One region of the Streptomyces sp. NPDC097981 genome, then DNA from elsewhere that is predicted to be linked to it. Evidence: riboswitches for the same ligand, from Rfam matches in the RefSeq annotation. Region 1 holds a riboswitch; the other holds the start of a gene.
What was found. A riboswitch is a leader RNA that binds a small molecule or an ion and turns the genes downstream of it on or off. The one in region 1 is predicted to bind ZMP and ZTP.

Region 1 (7,777 bases):
CCTCCAGGTCATCACCATGAGCAGCCCGCCCACGTACTGGCTGCGCCCGTCGGTGGTCTGGCACGTGCTGCGCGCCTCGGACCAGGGTGCGCCGAAGGCGCCGCCGCTGACGGCGGCCGAGCGGGCCGTCGCGGGGCTCGACCAGGGTTCCGGGCCGGTCGGGCCGGCGGACCCGGCCGATCCCGCCGACCCCATGGGCCCGGCCGGTCCCGTCGGTCCCGTCGGTCCCGTCGGTCAGGCGCGATGACCGACGGTCTCATCCTCTACGTTCCGGGGTCGGTGATGATCCTGGCGCTGCTGATCAAGGCACCGACCCTGCGCCGGGGCTGGGACCAGCCGCTCATGCGGGCCGTGTGCACCCTGCTCGTCGTCGGCTGCCTCGTCATGTTCCTGGCGGCGCCCCCGACGATCTCCGCGGTCAACCGGCTCACCGGGATCGTCAACTTCTCGGCTCCGCTCGTGTACAGCGCGCTGACCGCGTTCTCGGGATCGTGCATCGTCCTCGTCCTGCACTGGGGCGGCGGACCGCCCGCGGTCGTACGGCGGGCCACCCGGCTGACGGTCGCCGTGTTCGGCGCCGTCACGCTGCTCATCGTCGCCCTGTTCGCGATCGGCGACGCCCCGGTCGAGCGGCTCAGGGACCTGGACACCTACTACGCGAACACTCCCTGGCTGCGCGAGATGATCGTCTGCTACCTGCTCGCGCACACCGTGGGCAGTTCGACGCTCACCCTGCTGTGCTGGAAGTGGCTGCTGCGCGTACGCCCCTCGCTGCGCCCGCTGCGCACCGGACTCGCCATGATCGTGCTCGGCGGGGCGCTGGACCTCGGCTACCTCGTGACGAAGTGGATGGCGGTGGGCGCCCGCTGGGCGGGCCGCGACTGGGACGGCCTGTCCACGTACGTGGCCCCGCCCTTCGCCTCCGCGGCGGCGCTGATGGTGGGGTCGGGGTTCATCGTGCCGCTGGTCGGCGGCTCGGCGGCCTGGCGGGACTTCAGCCAGTACCGGCGGCTGCACCCGCTGTGGAAGGCGCTGCGCGGATTCGCCGCGTCGAGCGTGACCATCGTGCCGCTGACCTGGTGGTCGCCGATCGGGATCCGGCTGATCCACCGGGAATCGGTGATCGACGACGGGATCCTGGCCCTGAGCCGCTGGTTCGACCCGGCCGTCCGGGGCTCCGCGTACGAGGCCGCGCTCGGCCAGGGCATGTGCGAGGCGCGGGCCTCCGTCGTGGCCGACGCGGCCATGCTCGCCGCGGCCTGCCTGCGCCGGGAGGCCGCGGACCTGGCGGACGGCGACGGGGAACCCCCCGGCGAGGCCGGCCAGGGGCTGCCCGAGCCGTACCGCCTGGATTCCCGGCCGCTGGCCGCGCTGGCCCGGGAGTTCCGGGCCTCCCCGATCGTGGCGGCCGTACGAAGGGACCCCGTCGCCCTCTGAGCGGCCCGCGCGGCGGCTGCCGTCAGCCGGCGAGGGCGTCCTCGGACTCGGGGTTGCGGGCGAGCCAGGCCCCGTAGGCCCGCACCCTGCGCCAGTGCTGGAGCTGGTCGCGGGCGAACGTGGCCCGCGGGGAGGCCTCCGGGCGCGGTTCCAGACCGCGGGCCAGCCGGTGCAGCTGGAACCGTACGAAGGCCAGCATTCCGGCGCCGGCCAGGTCCCGGTCCTTCCACCGCAGCCGCTCCACGGTCACCCGTACGTCCTCCCCGACGCGCCAGCGGGCCGGCAGGTCGGGGCGGAAGGCCAGGGCCGAGGCGAGTCCCACGACGGACACGCCGCGCTCCAGGACCCGCTGCGCGGTCTGCCGGCGGCCGATCCCCCCGGTCAGCATCAGCGGCACCGTGGCCGAGTCCAGGAACTGCTCGGCGAAGGCGAGGAAGTACGCCTCCCGCTCCAGGGTCCGCCGGTCGGCGGTGCGGCCGAGGGTGGCCGGGCTCTCGACGCTGCCGCCGGACAGTTCGACCAGGTCGACGCCGAGGCCGCCGAGGACCGCGAGGACCTGCGCCGCCTCCTCGGTGTCGAAGCCGCCGCGCTGGAAGTCGGCGGTGTTGAGCTTGACCCCGACGGCGAAGCCGGAGCCCACCTGCGCGCGGACGGCCCCGACGACCTCGGTGAGCAGCCGGACCCGGTTCTCCAGGCTGCCGCCCCAACGGTCGGTGCGCCGGTTGACCAGCGGGGAGAGGAACTGGCTGAGGAGGTAGCCGTGGGCGGCGTGGATCTGCACCCCGTCGAAGCCGGCCTGCTCGGCCCGGCGGGCCGTGACCGCGAACCGGGCGACGGTGGCCTCGATGTCGGCCTCGGTCATCGCGGTGGGGCGGGCGAAGCGCTTGGTGTGCTTGCCGAGGCTCACGCCTATGTCGGAGGGCGCCCAGGCCGTGCCGGGCATCTCGGAGCCGACCTGCCGGCCCGGGTGGTTGATCTGCATCCAGACCCGGCCGCCGGCGCCGGTTGCGGCCTCGGCCCAGCGGCGGAAGGGGTCGAGCGGGGAGCGGGCGTCGAGGACGATCGTCCCCGGTGCGGTCAGCGCGCGGCGGTCGACCATGACGTTCCCGGTGATCAGGAGTCCGGCGCCGCCCTGCGCCCAGCGGCGGTAGAGCCGTTCGATGCGCTCGTCCGGCAGTTGGCCGGGCCCGGCGAGGCTCTCCTCCATGGCGGCCTTCGCCAGGCGGTTCGGCAGGACCGTCCCGCACGGCAGCTCCAGTGGCGTGAACAGGTCCATCAGCAGTTCCCCCAGGAAGCGTGTTGCACGTGTCATCCCCGCGCCCGGGCGCAAAGATACAGCCCCCTCCCCGGCCCCCGGCAGGCTGCTGCGGGAACCGGTTCGCGACGGCTCCGGCCGGGTGCCGGCACTGGTGATTCCCTTGGGGCGCTTGGGGCAGAAGGCCGTCCCGGCACCCGCCGTGAGGGCCGCGTCACCCGCTGCGGAAGCCGTGCCTTCCGGTCGCAGGCCGGGCGGCCGGCAGGGCCGCCAGGCCGCACGAGAGCCGCGAGAAGGCCGCAAGAAACCGGACACGCGGGAACGCCCCGGGCCGAAGGGCCCGGGGCGTTCCCGTACGGGGGTGGGTGCCGGTCGCGTCAGAGGTCCGCGAGCTCCAGCCCGGCCTGGGCGGCGGCCGCCCGGACGGTCTGCTCCAGCAGGACGGCGATGGTCATCGGGCCGACGCCGCCGGGGACCGGGGTGATCAGCGAGGCGCGGGCGGCGGCCGACTCGAAGTGGACGTCGCCGACGTTGCCCTCGTTGTAGCCGGCGTCCAGGACCACGGCGCCCGGCTTGATGTCCTCGCCGCGGATGAACTCGGCCTTGCCGACGGCGGCGACCAGCACGTCGGCCTGGCGCACGATCGAGGGCAGGTCCACCGTGCGGGAGTGGCAGTAGGTGACGGTGGCGTTCTGCTCCAGCAGCAGCATGCCCGCCGGCTTGCCCAGGATCGCACTGCGGCCGACGACGACGGCGTGCTTGCCGGTCAGGTCCACGTCGTACTCGGCGAGGAGCCGCATGATGCCGCCGGGCGTGCAGGAGACGAAGCCCGGCAGTCCGAAGCCCATGGCGGCGAACGAGTGCATGGTGACGCCGTCGACGTCCTTGCCCGGGGCGATGGCCTCGAAGGCGGCGCGCTCGTCGATGTGGTGCGGGACCGGGTGCTGGAGCAGGATGCCGCTGATCTCCGGGTCCTCGGAGAGGGCCGTGAGGGCGGCGACGAGCTCCTCGGTGGTGGTCTCGGCCGGCAGCTCCACGTGGCGGGAGGTGATTCCGGCCTTGGCGCAGCGGTTCTGCTTCATCCGTACGTACGTGACGGACGCCGGGTCCTCGCCGACCAGCACGGTCGCGAGGCAGGGGGCGGTGCCGGTGCGCTCGGTGATCTTCGCCGCGAGGGCGGCGGTCTGCTCCGAGATGCGGCGGGCGAGGGCGGTGCCGTCCATGAGCCGGGCGGTCCGGGCAGGCTGGAGGGTCTGGGCGGTCGTCATGGGGGTCTCCTGAGCGTCGCTGCGGGATCGCGGTTCGCCCAGGCGCGCGGCAGTCGGTGTACGTGCGGTACGCCGGGCGCACGGCAGGTGCGCCGGGCCGCTCCCCGGTGGTGATCCACCCGAACGCCAGTCACGGCCCGCCCCCACTCTAATGGACCTGGCCGGCGCGTCCGGAGCCCGCGAGGACCCCGAGGGCCGGAAATCCGGCAAAACCGGTGGATCACAGGCGCCCCGCCGGGGACGATTGAGACATGACGCGTACTTTCGACTCCCTCGTCGCCGAAGCCGAGTCGGTCTCCGTCGACGGCTGGGACTTCTCCTGGCTCGACGGCCGGCACCCCGAGGACGCGGTCGCCGACGCCACCAGGGCCGGCCTCGAAGTCGTCGATCTGCGCTCCGAAAGACCGGATACGGAGTTCCACGACATCGGAGCCGTGATCTACTTCCTCCGGAAGGTGATCTGGATGGTGCCCGGCTTCACGGTCGGGCAGTACCGGGACCGGCTGCGCGAGCTCCACGAACAGATCGAACGCGACGGTCCGTTCGTGGCGCACACCGCCCGTTTCCTCATCGAGGCCCGCAAAACGGGCCGACGGGAGGGCGGCGGAGGCGCGGACGGTTTCCCAGCCGATCGGTTGCGCGCCCACAGCGTGGCGCAGGTCACTCAATTCAGCGCGTAACGAATCGACTCGGGCATGCGATGAACCGACAGGTGTCCTCGCGCGGCCCCGGAATACAGACCCCCCTCGGGCCTGTTTCCCGAGTCCGCGCGATGATGTCCCGCCCACTCCCTATCTGTTCGCAACGAGAGGCTCCTTGTGTCGCTCAGCCCGTCCCGTACGTTCCCTCCGGAGATCGCCGAATCGGAGGCCCTCGTCGCGCTCGTCGAGCGCGGCCGCGAGCAGGGTCACATCAACGGTGACGATGTGCGCCAGGCCTTCGAGGCCGGCCGCATCCCGGTGGACCAGTGGAAGCGGGTCCTGCGCAGCCTGAACCAGGTCCTGGACGAGGAGGGTGTCGCGCTGCACGTCAGCGCCGCCCCCGCCACGAAGGCTGCCGCGAAGAAGCCCCGCAAGGCGGCCGCCGCGCCTGCCCGCACCGTGACCAAGAAGGCGGCGGCAGCGCCGCGCCCCATCGGTGCGCGCAAGGCGTCGGCCACCAGCCCGGCCCCGACCACCGCGGCGGCGATATCCGCTTCGCCGGCCGCCGCTGCCGCGGACGAGGTGACGGCCGACGCCGCCGACCCGAAGAAGCGGACGGTCAAGAAGACCGTCGCGAAGAAGACCGCGGTGAAGAAGACCGCCGCGGCCAAGAAGACCAGCGCCAAGGACGCCGACGAGGGTGAGAACCCGGTCGCCGAGGGTGAGGACTGGGCCGCCGAGGACCTCGTCGACGACGTCGAGGAGGAGGCCCCCAAGGCCGGCGGCACCCAGGGCTTCGTCCTGTCCGACGACGACGAGGACGACGCTCCGGCGCAGACGGTCATGGTGGCCGGCGCCACCGCCGACCCGGTCAAGGACTACCTCAAGCTGATCGGCAAGGTGCCGCTCCTCAACGCCGAGCAGGAGGTCGAGCTCGCCAAGCGCATCGAGGCGGGTCTCTTCTCCGAGTACAAGCTCGAAGAGGAGAAGGACCACAAGCCCGCGTTCAAGCGCGAGCTGGAGATCCTGGTCGAGGACGGCCGTCGTGCCAAGAACCACCTGCTGGAGGCCAACCTCCGTCTCGTGGTCTCGCTGGCCAAGCGCTACACCGGCCGTGGCATGCTCTTCCTGGACCTGATCCAGGAGGGCAACGTCGGCCTGATCCGCGCCGTGGAGAAGTTCGACTACACCAAGGGCTTCAAGTTCTCCACGTACGCGACCTGGTGGATCCGGCAGGCGATCACGCGTGCCATGGCCGACCAGTCGCGCACCATCCGCATCCCCGTCCACATGGTCGAGATCATCAACAAGCTGGCCCGCGTCCAGCGCCAGATGCTCCAGGACCTCGGCCGGGAGCCCACTCCGGAGGAGCTGGGCAAGGAGCTCGACATGACCCCTGAGAAGGTCATCGAGGTCCAGAAGTACGGCCGCGAGCCGATCTCCCTGCACACCCCCCTGGGTGAGGAGGGCGACAGCGAGTTCGGTGACCTCATCGAGGACTCCGAGGCGGTCGTCCCGGCCGACGCGGTCTCCTTCACGTTCCTCCAGGAGCAGCTCCAGTCGATCCTGGGCACGCTCTCCGAGCGTGAGGCGGGCGTGGTCTCCATGCGGTACGGCCTGAACGACGGCCAGCCGAAGACCCTGGACGAGATCGGCCGCGTGTACGGGGTCACCCGTGAGCGCATCCGCCAGATCGAGTCCAAGACGATGTCGAAGCTGCGCCACCCGTCGCGTTCGCAGGTGCTGCGCGACTACCTGGACTGATCCCGGCCACGCCCCCGGGCCGGTCGCGAGACCGGCCCGAGGGCGGCGCCCCGGGGGAGTCAGTTCTCCAGCAGGTGCTTCAGCTTCTCCTCGTTGCGCGGCATCTCCCTGCGGGCGTACGGCTTGACCACGAGCGGCGCGACGACCTTGCCGATGCCGTGGCCCTCGAAGTCGAGGTCCAGGGTCACGCGCGAGCGCTTTCCGCCGTCGAGGGGTTCGATGGTCCCTCGCACATCGCCGCGTACGGGCCCGTCGACGCCCTGGATGTGCCAGCTGCGCGGCGGGTCGAGCTCCGTGACCTCCATGGTCATCGGGAACTCCCGCTTGCCCATGCGCCGGGTGACGGCGACCTTGGAGCCGACGTGGAGGGGTGCGCCGTCGAGCGGCCGGGCGGAGACGGCGCTGTCCTGCCACTCCGGCAGATGCGTGGGGTCCGTCACGTATTCGAAGACGTCTTCGGGACTGCGGGAAATGTCGATGCTTTGTCTGATCGCGGACATGGCGACCCCTTACTGCCCCCTGATTTCCCTCCTCCTTCCACGTTACCGCGCAGGTCAGGCGGTGACGCGGGCCTTGCGCGCGGACATCGCGGCGTGGACGAGGACGCCCGCGAAGAGGAACAGGGTCCCCTGGTAGACGGCCGCGTAGCCGGATCCGGCGACCAGCCACATCGAGAAGGCGAAGGCCGAGGCGGCGAGGACGCCGTCGCGGACCAGGCGGCCGCGGTGGACCCGATCGGACCGGCCGGAGAGCAGGAAGAAGATCTGCGCGGCGGTAGAGAGCAGGTAGGGCACGGTGGCCGTGAAGGTGGTGACCAGGACCAGGATCTCGAAGACGCCGGCCGAGCCCGCCGTGTAGTTGTAGACGGTCAGCCCGGACGCCAGCACGGCGGTGACGAGCACGCCGGCCACCGGGACGCCCCGCTTCTTCGTCTCGAAGACCTTCGGGAAGAGCCCGTCGCGGGCGGCGGCGTACGGGGTCTGCGCGCTGAGCAGGGTCCAGCCGTTGAGGGCGCCGACCATCGAGATCACGGCCGCGCAGGCGACGAGAACGCCACCCCAGGTGCCGCCGGCCCCTCCGTCCGCGGAAAACATGGCGTTGACGGCGTCGGTGAAGGGGGCCTGGGAGGAGATCAGCTTGTCGTGGGGGACCAGGCCGAAGACGGAGAGCGTGCCCAGGAGGTAGACGGCGGCAGCGCCGACGGTGCCCAGGATCGTGGCCCTGCCGACGTTGCGGGCCGGATCGCGGACCTCGCCCGCGCTGACGGCGGCCGACTCCACGCCGAGGTAGCTGAAGAGCAGGATCGCCGCGGCGGCGGAGACCGCTCCGACGGGGCTCTGACCGGTGGCCCGGAAGGGGCCGAGGTTCGCCGGGTCGAAGAAGAACAGCCCGCCCACGGCGACCAGCAGCAA
Region 2 (7,777 bases), on a different contig from region 1:
GATGTGCGCGGCGGGGAGGGTGAAGGTCTGGCCGAAGCGCTGGTTGAAGCGCTCGGCCAGGTCCCGGGTCAGCTCGATGTGCTGGCGCTGGTCCTCGCCCACGGGGACGGCGTCCGCCTGGTAGAGCAGGATGTCGGCAACCTGGAGGATCGGGTACGTGAACAGGCCGACGCTGGCGCTGTTGACGCCGCCCTTGGCGGACTTGTCCTTGAACTGGGTCATCCGGCTGGCCTCACCGAAGCCGGTGATGCAGTTCATGACCCAGGCGAGCTGCGCGTGCTCGGGGACGTGGCTCTGGATGAAGAGCGTGCAGCGCTCGGGGTCCAGGCCGGCGGCGAGGAGCTGCGCGGCGGAGAGCCGGGTGTTCGCGCGCAGGTCCTTGGGATCCTGCGGCATGGTGATCGCGTGCAGGTCGACGACCATGTAGAAGGCGTCGTGCGTCTCCTGCAGGGCGACGTACTGGCGGATGGCTCCGAGGTAGTTCCCGAGGTGGAACGAACCGGAGGTGGGCTGGATGCCGGAGAGCGCGCGAGGACGATCAGAAGCCATGTCCTCATTCTCTCAGGTGCGGGGGCCGAGTCCGGCCGCGCAGTGGCCGGAAGCCGCCGGGTCCCCCGCCGCGGCCCGGCGGGGGACCTGCCCCTGCTCCCCGGCGGCAGGGGGCCGCGGCGCCCCTACCGCCGCGTAGCCCCCCGGCCGGATATCACCCGAAGCAAGCGACCGCTTTCCACGGACGTGCCCGGGCCCGGCCGGGGGCGGGCCCGGTTCCGGATCAGGACAGCGGGAGGCCCGGCGCCGGGAAGGCCGCCATCAGGTCCGCGACCTCGGCGCGGATCGCGGCCAGGGCCGGCTCGTCCTCCTTCGCGGCGGCGTCCACCGCCCGGGAGATCCAGTCCGCCACCAGCGGCATGTGGTCGACGCCCAGGCCCCGCGAGGTCAGCGACGGCGTGCCGATGCGGATGCCCGACGGGTCGAACGGCTTGCGCGGGTCGAACGGGACCGTGTTGTAGTTCACGACGATCCCCGCGCGGTCCAGCGCCTTCGCCGCCACCTTGCCCGGGACCCCCCGCGAGGTCAGGTCCATCAGGATCAGGTGGTTGTCCGTACCGCCCGACACGAGGTCGAAGCCGCGGCCCAGCAGCGCCTGCGCCAGGGCCTTCGCGTTGGCGACGACCGCGTGGGCGTACGCCGTGAACGAAGGCTGCGCCGCCTCGTGCAGCGCGACCGCGATGCCGGCCGTCGTCTGGTTGTGCGGCCCGCCCTGGAGGCCCGGGAACACCGCCTTGTCGATGGCCTTCGCGTACTCCTCCCGGCACATCAGCATCGCGCCGCGCGGCCCCCGCAGGGTCTTGTGCGTGGTCGTCGAGACGACGTCCACGTGCCCGACCGGCGACGGGTGCGCCCCGCCCGCGATCAGGCCCGCGATGTGGGCCACGTCCGCGACGAGGACCGAGCCGGCCTCCTGTGCGATCGATGCGAACGCCGCGAAGTCGATCGTGCGGGGAAGGGCCGTTCCGCCACAGAAGATGATCTTGGGGCGCTCGGCGAGGGCCAGGTCGCGCACCGCGTCGTAGTCGATCAGGCCCGTCTCCGCGGAGACCCCGTACTGCACGCCCCGGAACCAGGAGCCCGTCGCCGAGACCCCCCAGCCGTGCGTCAGGTGCCCGCCCATCGGCAGGGCCATGCCCATCACCGTGTCGCCGGGCTTCGCGAAGGCCAGGTAGACCGCGAGGTTCGCGGGCGAGCCGGAGTACGGCTGGACGTTGGCGTGGTCCACCCCGAACAGGCCCTTCGCCCGCTCCACGGCCAGCGCCTCGACGCGGTCGATGTTCTGCTGGCCCTCGTAGTAGCGGCGGCCCGGGTAGCCCTCGCTGTACTTGTTCTGGAGCACCGTGCCGGAGGCTTCGAGCACCGCCGCGGACACGTAGTTCTCGCTCGGGATCAGGCGCAGGGTCTGCGCCTGCAGGGTCTCCTCGGCGGCGACGAAGGACGCCAGCTCCGGATCGACGGCGGACAGGGCGGGATGGCGGCGCGCGGTCATGGCGGCTCCTCCGGGGTCGATGTCAGATCTCGTCCCCGCGAGGCCCAGGCGAGCGGCCCTGTATGCGGTCGTGCGCGCACGACTCCCCCGGAGTCGGTTCTCCGTACGCCAGTCGCCGTGCGTGCCGCCCACCTTAGCGGGCGGTCCACAAGAAAGGTTTCCCCGTCCGGTATACGAGCGACGTATAGCCGTATACAAGGTGACGGTGACGCAGGTGACGCCACCCCCGTCGCCACCCCCGTCGCCCTGCCCGTCCGACCGACGATCGGAGACCCCGTGTCGACAACTGCTGATGCCATGCGTTCCGCCGAGGCGCACAGTGCGCACAACTACCACCCGCTGCCCGTCGTCGTGGCGTCCGCGGAAGGCGCGTGGATGACCGACATCGAGGGCCGCCGCTTCCTGGACATGCTCGCGGGCTACTCGGCCCTCAACTTCGGCCACGGCAACCGGCGGCTGATCGATGCCGCCAAGGCGCAGCTGGAGCGGGTCACGCTCACCTCGCGGGCCTTCCAGCACGACCGGTTCGCCGACTTCTGCACCGAGCTCGCCGCGCTGTGCGGCAAGGAGATGGTGCTGCCGATGAACACGGGCGCGGAGGCCGTGGAGACGGCGGTGAAGACCGCCCGCAAGTGGGGCTACGAGGTCAAGGGCGTCCCGGACGGGCACGCCAAGATCGTCGTCGCGGCCGACAACTTCCACGGCCGGACGACGACGATCGTGAGCTTCTCCACGGACCACGAGGCCCGCGACCATTTCGGGCCCTACACACCCGGGTTCGAGATCGTCCCGTACGGGGACCTCACCGCGCTGGCCGCGGCCGTCACGACGAACACCGTGGCCGTGCTGCTGGAGCCGATCCAGGGCGAGGCGGGCGTGCTGGTGCCGCCCGCCGGCTACCTGCAGGGCGTACGGAAGCTCACGCGCGAGCGGAACGTCCTCTTCATGGCGGACGAGATCCAGTCGGGGCTGGGCCGGACCGGGAAGACCTTCGCGTGCGAGCACGAGGACGTCGTGCCGGACGTGTACGTCCTCGGCAAGGCACTGGGCGGCGGCGTGGTCCCGGTCTCGGCCGTCGTCGCCGACCGGGACGTGCTCGGGGTGTTCCGGCCCGGCGAGCACGGCTCCACCTTCGGCGGCAACCCGCTGGCCTGCGCGGTCGCCCTGGAGGTGATCGCGATGCTGCGCGGCGGTGAGTACCAGCAGCGCGCCGCCGAGCTCGGCGACCACCTGCACCGGGAGCTGAGCGTGCTGGTCGGCGGGGGCGCGGTGACCGCCGTACGCGGGCGGGGGCTGTGGGCGGGCGTCGACATCGCCCCCGGGCACGGCACGGGCCGGGAGGTGTCCGAGAGGCTGATGGAACGGGGCGTGCTGGTCAAGGACACCCACGGGGCGACGATCCGGATCGCGCCCCCGCTGGTGATCAGCAAGGAGGATCTGGACTGGGGCCTGGACCAGCTGCGCGCCGTACTGGCCGGCTGACGGGTCCGCCGAAGGCGCGGCCGGGCGGCCCGGACGCGCCTTCGCCTACAGGATGACGTGGGGCAGGAAGCGGGCGTACTCGTCCGTGACCGGACCCGCCGATTCCCGGATGCCCAGGCCGGCGGCCTCCTCCTCGACGACCCACGCGCCGAGCACGACGCGGTTGCCGTCGAAGTCGGGCAGCGGGGCCAGGCCCTGGAAGACGTACGTCTCCTCCTCGGCCGGCACGAACGGCTCTCCGCCGACCGGGTGCAGGGTGACCCCGGCGCCCTCCCGGCCGAGCAGCGGCTTCGCGGCGTAACCGGTCGTCGTGGCGAGTTCGCGCGGGCCGTCCAGGTAGGCGGGCAGCAGGTTGGGGTGCTCCGGGAAGAGCTCCCACAGGATCGCCAGCAGCGCCTTGTTGGACAGCAGCATCTTCCACAGCGGCTCGATCCAGGCGGTGGTCCCGGAGCCGCCGCCGTGGTCGTACGTGCCGAGGACCTGCGGGCCGAACGCGTCGGTGGCCAGCCATTCCCACGGGTAGAGCTTGAAGCAGCTGCGGATGAACCCGAGTTTCTGGTCCACGAACCGGCCCGACAGGCTGTCCCAGCCGATCTGCTCGACGGACAGCTGCTCGGTCGCCAGGCCCGCCTGCTCGGCGGTCTCCTGGAGGTAGGCGACCGTCATCAGGTCCTCGCCGAGCTCGTCGGTCTCGGAGTGCGCGAAGTGCAGCGGGCCGGGCGGCAGCAGCTCCGCCTGGCGGCGCCAGGCCTCGACGAGCCGCTCGTGGAGGGAGTTCCACTGGTCGGCGCCGGGGAAGCGCTCCTCCATCCAGAACCACTGCGGACTGGCCGCCTCCACGAGGGAGGTGGGGGTGTCCGCGTTGTACTCCAGCATCTTGGCCGGGCTGCCACGGCCGTCGTAGCGCAGGTCGAACCGGCCGTAGAGGGACGGCTGCTCGGCACGCCGGCGCCAGGACTCGGCGATCAGCTCCGCGAGACGCGGGTCGGTGATGCCGAGGTCCGCGAAACGGTCGTGCTCGACGATGTGCGCGGCCGCGGCCAGACACATGGCGTGCAGTTCCTCGACCACGTTCTCCAGCGCCTCGATCTCGGGGAGCGAGAAGGAGTAGTACGCGCTCTCGTCCCAGTAGGGGCGCAGGGAGTCGTCGGGGTAGCGGGTGAGGGGGTAGACGAGCCCCTGCTCCTCGACCGTCCTCTGCCAGTCGGGGCGCGGTTCGATGGTGTGGCGGCGCACGCGGGTTCAGCCGCCGCTGGAGCTGGAGTGGCCGCCGATGCCGCCGCGGGTGACGGCGGACTTGTCGAAGCTGCCGCCCTTGACCCGGTTGTTGGAGACGCTGCCGCCGTAGTAGTACGCACCGCGGCCGCCGCTCTTGCACTCCTTGGTGTTCAGCTTCTCCAGGGTGGCGCGGTCCGCGCAGCGCTTGTCGGGCTCGCTGCTGCTGCCGCAGGCCACGAGCGCTGCAGCGAGCAGGCCCATGCCGCCGAGGGCGACGCCGCCGGATCGCATGCGGCGTCGGGTCGTACTGCTGCCTGTGCTGCTGTCGTCCATGGCGGACAGACTAGAACGGGGCGGCGGAGCGATGGAATCCGGCCGTCGAAACCCTCCCATCACCTCCATGACCTAGAGTCCGTTCGTGCTCCTTGGGATGTTTTGCGCACTCGGTGCGGCGGTCTGCTTCGGCACGGCGTCGGTCCTCCAGGCGATGGCCGCGCGGGCGGCGGAGCCCGGGACGGGGTCGGGGCTGGACACGGCGCTGCTGCTGCGGGCGGCCCGGCAGTGGCGGTACGCGCTGGGCCTGGCTCTGGACGCGGCCGGCTTCGTCCTCCAGATCGTGGCGCTGAAGCACATCCCGATCTACGCGGTGGGGGCGGCGCTGGCGGCGAGCCTCGCGGTGACGGCGGTGGTCTCGGCGCGGCTGTTGCACGTACGGCTGCGCGGGGCGGAGTGGGGCGCCGTGGGGATGGTGTGCGCGGGGCTGGCGATGCTGGGGCTGGCCTCGGGCGAGGAGGGCTCGGGGACGGGATCGTTCGCGCTGAAGCTGGGGCTGCTGGCGGTGGCGGGACTGGTGCTGCTGATCGGGGCGGTGGCCGGCGGGCTCCCGGACCCCTCGCGGGCACTGGTCCTCGGCCTGGCGGCGGGGACGGGCTTCGGGGTGGTGGAGGTGGCGGTCCGCTTGATCGACGGCATCTCGTTCACAAACCCGGCGCTGTACGCCCTGCTGCTGGGCGGGGGCGCGGCGTTCCTGCTGCTCACCTCGGCGCTCCAGCGGGGCTCGGTGACGGTGGCCACGGCGGGGATGGTCATCGGCGAGACGATCGGCCCGGCGGTGGTGGGCGTGGTGTGGCTCGGCGACCGCACACGCGAGGGCCTGGCCTGGCTGGCGGTGCTGGGCTTCGCGGTGGCGGTGGCCGGGGCCCTCGCCCTGGCCCGCTTCGGCGAACCCCCGCAACCGAGCCCCGCGCCGGCACAATCCGGCCCCGCCGGCGTTTGAGGCACGCGGGTCCCGGAGCCGCAGCAAAACCAGCCCCGCCGGCGATTGAGGCGTGGGGGTCCGGGGGCAGCGCCCCCCGCAACGGCGCCGCGCCCGCCGCGCACGCGTCACGGCAGCGCGGCGACCAGCGCCGCGAGCGTCGGCGACCACGCGCTCGTCGGCGGGGTCCCGTAACCGACCACCAGCGCCTCGCGCTCCGGGAGGCCCGCCTCCGGGTGGGCGTAGCGGGACAGGGTGTCCAGGGCCAGGTCCTGCCAGGCCGCGGCCCGCAGGACCGACGCCTGCGTCCCCGCCGGGAGGTCCAGCACCGCGTGCAGGCCCGCCGCGAGGCCCGACACCGCGACCCGGCCGGAGACGGCGGCGACCAGCTCGTCCCGGCGCCGCCGGTAGTGCAGCCGCATGCCGCGCACGTGCCGGTCGTACGCCCCGGACCGGATGAACTCCGCGAGCGTCAGCTGTTCCAGTGCGCTCGACGTCCAGTCGGTTGGCCCCTTCATCGCGACGACCTCGTCCAGCATCCCCGGCGGCACCACCATCCACCCCATCCGCAGCCCCGGCGCGAGCGACTTGCTCGCCGTGCCGAGGTAGACCACCCGGTCCGGGTCCAGTCCCTGCAGCGCCCCCACGGACTGGCGGTCGTAGCGGAACTCCCCGTCGTAGTCGTCCTCCAGGATCAGCCCGCCCGTGGTCCGGGCCCAGTCGACCGCCGCCGCCCGCCGGGACGGGGTCAGCGCGACCCCGGTGGGGAACTGGTGGGCGGGGGTCAGCAGGACCGCTCCCGACTCCCCGGACAGGTCCGGCGTCCGCGCCCCCGAGGCGTCCACCGCCAGCGGCCGGGTCCGCAGCCCCGCCCTCGTCAGCAGGTCCCGGTGCACGTCGAGGCCGTACCCCTCCACCGCGGCCTCCCGTACCCGCCGCGCCCGCAGCACCCCCGCGAGCAGCGTCAGCGCGTGCGCGAATCCCGCGCACAGCACGATCCGCTCCGGGTCCGCGCAGACCCCGCGCGCCCGTGCCAGGTACCCGGCGAGGGCCTCCCGCAGCTCCACCCGGCCGCGCGCGTCGGCCGCGTAGCCGAAGGCCTCGTTCGGCGCGTCCGTCAGCGCCCGCCGGGCCGCCGTCAGCCAGGCGGCGCGCGGGAAACCGCCCAGGTCCGGGGTGCCTGCCTGGAGGCTGTACGAGGGCCGGCGCCGCGCGGGGTGCCGGACCCGGGCGGCCGCTGCCGGCCGCCGCGGCCTCGCTCGTTCCGCGACCCGGGTGCCCGAGCCCTGGCGGGCCGTCAGCCAGCCCTCGGCGACGAGCTCGGCGTACGCCTCCGCGACCGTGTTCCGCGCGATCCCGAGATCGGCGGCGAACGACCGCGAGGACGGCAACCGGGTCCCGGGCGCCAGCCGGCCGCTGCGCGCGGCCTCGCGCAGCGCCTCGACGAGACCGGCCCGCAGGCCACGCCCGGCGGAGAGGTCCAGATGCAGGTCGGCGCCGAAAGTGGCCCAGGATTCCGTCACGGATATGGACCATATCGGCGGGCCGCCTGCTTCATAGGATCGGGGACATGACCACCACTCACGAACAGAGCGCCGCATACGCCCCCGAGCACGCCCCGCGCATGACCTGGGCCCAGCACGTCCCCGAGGTCTACAAGGCGATCGTGGGCCTGGAGATCGCCTCGAAGAAGGGCCTGGACCCGGTTCTGGTCGAGCTGGTCAAGATCCGCGCCTCGCAGCTCAACCACTGCGCCTTCTGCCTGGACATGCACACGAAGG

Region 2: it holds a riboswitch for ZMP and ZTP, as region 1 does, so the genes downstream of both, glyA (serine hydroxymethyltransferase) here and ABTY04_RS00430 (bifunctional 5,10-methylenetetrahydrofolate dehydrogenase/5,10-methenyltetrahydrofolate cyclohydrolase) in region 1, are expected to answer to the same signal.

Annotation. Positions count from the first base shown of each region.
Region 1 covers NZ_JBEORW010000001.1:97,427-105,203, reverse strand. The annotation lists gene ABTY04_RS00445 (NAD(P)/FAD-dependent oxidoreductase) at 1-247, shown strand, start outside; gene ABTY04_RS00440 (MAB_1171c family putative transporter) at 244-1,437, shown strand; gene ABTY04_RS00435 (NADH:flavin oxidoreductase/NADH oxidase family protein) at 1,460-2,749, opposite strand; gene ABTY04_RS00430 (bifunctional 5,10-methylenetetrahydrofolate dehydrogenase/5,10-methenyltetrahydrofolate cyclohydrolase) at 3,070-3,960, opposite strand; ZMP/ZTP riboswitch at 4,025-4,104, opposite strand; partial or broken gene ABTY04_RS00425 (SAM-dependent methyltransferase) at 4,293-4,544, shown strand; gene ABTY04_RS00420 (RNA polymerase sigma factor) at 4,779-6,365, shown strand; gene ABTY04_RS00415 (SRPBCC family protein) at 6,425-6,865, opposite strand; gene ABTY04_RS00410 (amino acid permease) at 6,920-7,777, opposite strand, start outside.
Region 2 covers NZ_JBEORW010000011.1:182,407-190,183, forward strand. The annotation lists gene trpS (tryptophan--tRNA ligase) at 1-549, opposite strand, end outside; gene glyA (serine hydroxymethyltransferase) at 773-2,041, opposite strand; ZMP/ZTP riboswitch at 2,077-2,167, opposite strand; gene rocD (ornithine--oxo-acid transaminase) at 2,318-3,523, shown strand; gene ABTY04_RS13930 (glutathionylspermidine synthase family protein) at 3,569-4,759, opposite strand; gene ABTY04_RS13935 (hypothetical protein) at 4,766-5,074, opposite strand; gene ABTY04_RS13940 (DMT family protein) at 5,172-6,017, shown strand; gene pdxR (MocR-like pyridoxine biosynthesis transcription factor PdxR) at 6,125-7,519, opposite strand; gene ABTY04_RS13950 (carboxymuconolactone decarboxylase family protein) at 7,567-7,777, shown strand, end outside.